DNA from 2 places in the Rhizobium sp. AG855 genome. Region 2 is predicted to be linked to the other one. Evidence: predicted binding sites of a transcription regulator. Region 2 holds the regulator's gene; the other holds the start of a gene.
What was found. Region 2 encodes LexA, which represses DNA repair genes until DNA is damaged. Its sites were predicted from a motif close to TGTTCNNNNTGTGTTCNG; they were not measured.
Positions count from the first base shown of each region.

Region 1: a site for LexA is predicted at 702-719, ahead of DFO46_RS16430 (YifB family Mg chelatase-like AAA ATPase). Genes of this name have one in related genera too.

Region 1 is NZ_RAQG01000003.1:3,342,379-3,344,580, reverse strand. It holds gene gshB (glutathione synthase) at 1-675, shown strand, start outside; gene DFO46_RS16430 (YifB family Mg chelatase-like AAA ATPase) at 875-2,202, shown strand, end outside.
Region 2 is NZ_RAQG01000003.1:1,634,774-1,636,975, forward strand. It holds gene DFO46_RS07900 (VOC family protein) at 1-190, opposite strand, end outside; gene DFO46_RS07905 (DUF1003 domain-containing protein) at 218-760, opposite strand; gene lexA (transcriptional repressor LexA) at 974-1,687, shown strand; gene DFO46_RS07915 (ComEC/Rec2 family competence protein) at 1,681-2,202, opposite strand, start outside.

The sequences.
Region 1 (2,202 bases), 1.7 Mb from region 2:
CCGCCGTTTGACATGAGCTACATCACCTCCACGCATCTGCTCGAGCGCATTCACCCGAAGACACTCGTCGTCAACGACCCGTCCTGGGTCCGCAACTCGCCGGAAAAGATCTTCGTCACCGAATTCGCCGACCTGATGCCGCCGACCCTGATCACCAAGGATCCGGCCGAGATTGCGCGGTTCCGGGAAGAGCAGGGCGACATCATCCTGAAGCCGCTTTACGGCAATGGCGGCGCCGGCGTCTTCCACTCCACCCGCGACGACCGCAATTTTTCTTCGCTGATGGAGATGTTCAACCAGATGTTCCGCGAGCCCTTCATTGCCCAGGGCTATCTGCCGGCCGTGCGCAAGGGTGACAAGCGCATCATTCTCGTCGACGGCGAACCGGTGGGCGCGATCAATCGGGTTCCCGCCGAGCATGACGCGCGGTCCAACATGCATGCCGGCGGCAGGCCGGAGCCGACCGAACTGACCGCCCGCGAGCGCGAAATCTGCGCCCGCATCGGCCCCGCCCTGCGTGAACGCGGCTTCCTCCTTGTCGGCATCGACGTCATTGGCGACTACATGACCGAGATCAACGTGACCTCGCCGACGGGCATTCGTGAAGTGAAGAAGTTCGGCGGCGCCGATATCGCAGCACTTCTGTGGGATGCGATAGAGAAAAAGCGCATCTGATTGCAACCGCCTGATTCCATTTCAGAAGTTCATCACTCGTTCTGCTTGCGCAACCCGGCACAACCGGACGCTTACCTGCAGATGTGAATGTTCTGCAAACGTTCTTGCTATTCTCTGCGTCTTATGCGAGATTGTTCCCGTCGTTGCACGCAATATGAAGTTGCGGTGACGGCTTCAGATCGATCGGCGAGGGCGGGCAATGGTAGCGCGTGTCAGTACGGTTGCATTCCAGGGGATCGAGGGTGTGCCCGTCGATGTCCAGGTCATGGTGGCCCCCGGCAAGGCCGGCATGCAGATCGTCGGCCTGCCCGACAAAGCGGTCGCCGAAAGCCGGGAGCGGGTGCAGGCCGCCCTGCATGCCTCGGGTCTCTCGCTGCCGCCCAAGAAGATCACCGTCAATCTGGCACCCGCAGACCTTCCGAAGGAGGGCTCGCATTTCGATCTGCCCATCGCGCTCGGGCTGATGGCGGCCCTCGGCGCCATTCCGGGCGACGCCCTCTCTGGCTATCTGGTCATCGGCGAACTCAATCTCGACGGCACCATCGCCCCCATCGCCGGCGCGCTTCCGGCCGCCATCAGCGCCAACAGTGTCGACAAGGGCCTGATCTGTCCGGCCGAGAGTGGTGCTGAAGCCGCCTGGGCCGGCGCCGAACTCGATATCCTCGCTCCGCGCAGCCTGATTGGCCTCGCCAACCATTTTCGCGGCACGCAGATCCTGTCCCGTCCGGAACCCTCCGTCCGTGCCTTGCCCGCCAACCTGCCTGACCTTGCGGATATCAAGGGCCAGGAAAGCGCAAAACGCGCGCTCGAAGTGGCCGCGGCCGGTGGACATAACCTTTTGATGGTCGGTCCGCCGGGATCGGGAAAATCCATGCTGGCTGCCCGACTGCCCTCGATCCTGCCGCCGCTCTCGGCGCCTGAACTGCTTGAGGTCTCGATGATCCATTCGATCGCCGGGCAACTGTCCGGCGGCAAGCTCTCCGATCGGCGCCCCTTCCGCACCCCGCATCATTCGGCCACCATGGCTGCGCTCGTCGGCGGTGGCCTGAAGGCGCGACCGGGCGAGGCCTCGCTTGCCCATCACGGCATTCTCTTTCTCGACGAACTGCCGGAATTTGCCCCGCCGGTTCTGGATGCGCTCCGCCAGCCGCTCGAAACCGGCGAATGCATCATCGCCCGCGCCAATCACCGGGTCTCCTACCCCTCCGATTTCCAGCTGGTGGCCGCGATGAACCCCTGCCGCTGCGGCATGGCGGGGGAGCCAGGCCATGTCTGCGCCCGCGGCATCCGCTGCCAAACGGAGTATCAGGGCCGCATCTCGGGCCCGCTGATGGATCGTATCGACATCCGCATCGATGTGCCGGCCGTCTCGGCCTCCGACCTGATCCGCCCCGGCACGGCCGAAAACAGCGCCGATGTCGCCCGCCGCGTGGCCGCCGCCCGCAACCGCCAGCGCGAGCGTTTTGCCCGGCTTGATCTGCCCTTTTCGACGAATGCCCGCTGCTCCACGGCCTTGATCGAAACGCT
Region 2 (2,202 bases):
CGATGGCGAGGGGTTCGAGATAGGTGTCATCGCCGAAAAACACGCAGGCGTTTTCCGTGCCGAAAGGATGGCGGGCGTCTGCGGCGACGGTAAAGCCAAGCTGCGTGAAACGATGCCGGGCGGTATCGAGGTCAATCACCGGCAGGACGAGGTGGTCGACGGCGCGGGGCGCTGGATTTGTTTCAGTCATGACAGAGACCTTCGTTCGCCGAGACACTTAGGAACGGCCCGACTGTTTTGTAAGAGCTTCGATCGCCTGGCGCAGGGTATCGATCTCGGCACGCGTTTCGCGCAGTTCCTTCACCACCTGTTCGTCGATCTTGTGATGAAGGGCGAGAACCTCGATCTCAGCCTTGAGATTGATCTCGTAATCCTTGGCCGCCATGAAGCGGTCCCGTTCCGCCTGGCGATTCTGGCTCATCATGATGATCGGCGCCTGGATGGCTGCGACCATGGACAAAAGAAGATTGAGGAAGATGAAGGGGTAAGCATCAATCGGGCGCGCTGCCAGAATGACCGTGTTGAGAATCACCCAGGCGACCAGAAAGAGCAGGAAGCCGATGATGAAACTCCAGGAACCGCCGATCCGCGCGATGCTGTCTGCCACGCGTTGACCGAAGCTCGAACCGGCAAGGAAATCCTCACCGGCATTCGTCGAAACCGTGCGTCGCTCCCGCGCCTTTTTCAGGACCTTCTTCTCGGCCGATGTCAGTTGATCGACCTGCTTACCGAGCAGGGTCTTTTCCAGGTCTTTCAGCATTTCGATCTTCTCACAGGAGCTTGGAAGGGATCCGACAGGGACAGGTGTCACCCGATTGACAGGGATAGGTCCGATGGCCGCAGTCATCCGGTGACGGTGAAGACGCCTATCGCATTTTCGCGACGGTTGTTCACGGAAATTTATCCACTTGCGGAACACAAATGGAACATATAGTGTCTGTTCTGGATTTGTTTCACAAACGGGGCTCTGCATATGCTGACGCGCAAGCAACAGGAACTGCTTCTCTTCATTCACGAACGGATGAAGGAATCGGGCGTGCCGCCTTCATTCGACGAAATGAAGGATGCCCTCGATCTTGCGTCGAAATCTGGCATTCACCGACTGATCACGGCCCTTGAGGAACGCGGTTTCATTCGCCGGCTTCCCAATCGGGCGCGTGCGCTTGAAGTCATCAAGCTGCCGGAAGCCTATACACCCAGCCTGCAGCCGCGGCGCGGTTTTGCACCGAGTGTCATTGAGGGCAGCCTGGGCAAGACGCCGCCGCCTGTGCCCGCCAGACCGAGTGTCGAAGACCAGAATTCCTCCGTCAGCGTACCGGTCATGGGCCGAATCGCGGCCGGGGTGCCGATCTCGGCCATTCAGAACAACACCCATGACATCACCGTTCCCGCCGAAATGATCGGTGCCGGCGACCATTACGCACTTGAGGTCAAAGGCGATTCGATGATTGACGCCGGCATCCTCGATGGCGATACCGTCATCATCCGCAATGCCTCCAACGCCAATCCGGGCGACATCATCGTCGCACTCGTTGATGACGAAGAAGCAACCTTGAAGCGCTTCCGTCGGCGTGGCGCTTCGATCGCTCTGGAAGCGGCCAATCCGGCTTACGAGACGCGGATTTTCCCGCCGGACCGGGTCAAGATCCAGGGCAAGCTCGTCGGCTTGATCCGCCGATATCACTGACGGACAGGCATTGCGGGATTGTGGGGGCCGTTTTTCCGTTCCGTCTCGCTGTCGCTATCTTTGTCCTTGCTATCTCCTGAGTCTATGCCGTGCTGCCTGGCGGTTTCGCCTGTGCGCCAATCGTAGAGACGATGGATTGTCCAGGGCCGTGGCGGGCCTGACAAGGCGGGCGAGATCTCAATCGTCTTGTCGTGGTGGGCGCCAAGCCGGATTTCCACGGCGCCGCTTGTGCGCAGTGTTGTCTCGCTGAGGAATGTTGCAGTCGACCGGCAGCCTTTCATGCGGCTGCGGCCCCCAAGGATGACGATATCGGCGACGTCGCAGGCAGGTCCGGCAAGATCCGGGCGGTCAACGGTCAACACCGTCCATCCATCAACAAGTTTTGCGGCGCAGGCGCTGCGGATGCAGGTGAAGCGGTCCGTTTTGGCTGTCTGGACCAGTTGCTCGAGCGTTTGTCTCGCCAATTGTATCGTCGCGGAATCCCAGGTTTCTTCCTTCTTCCAGTCTGCAGGCGG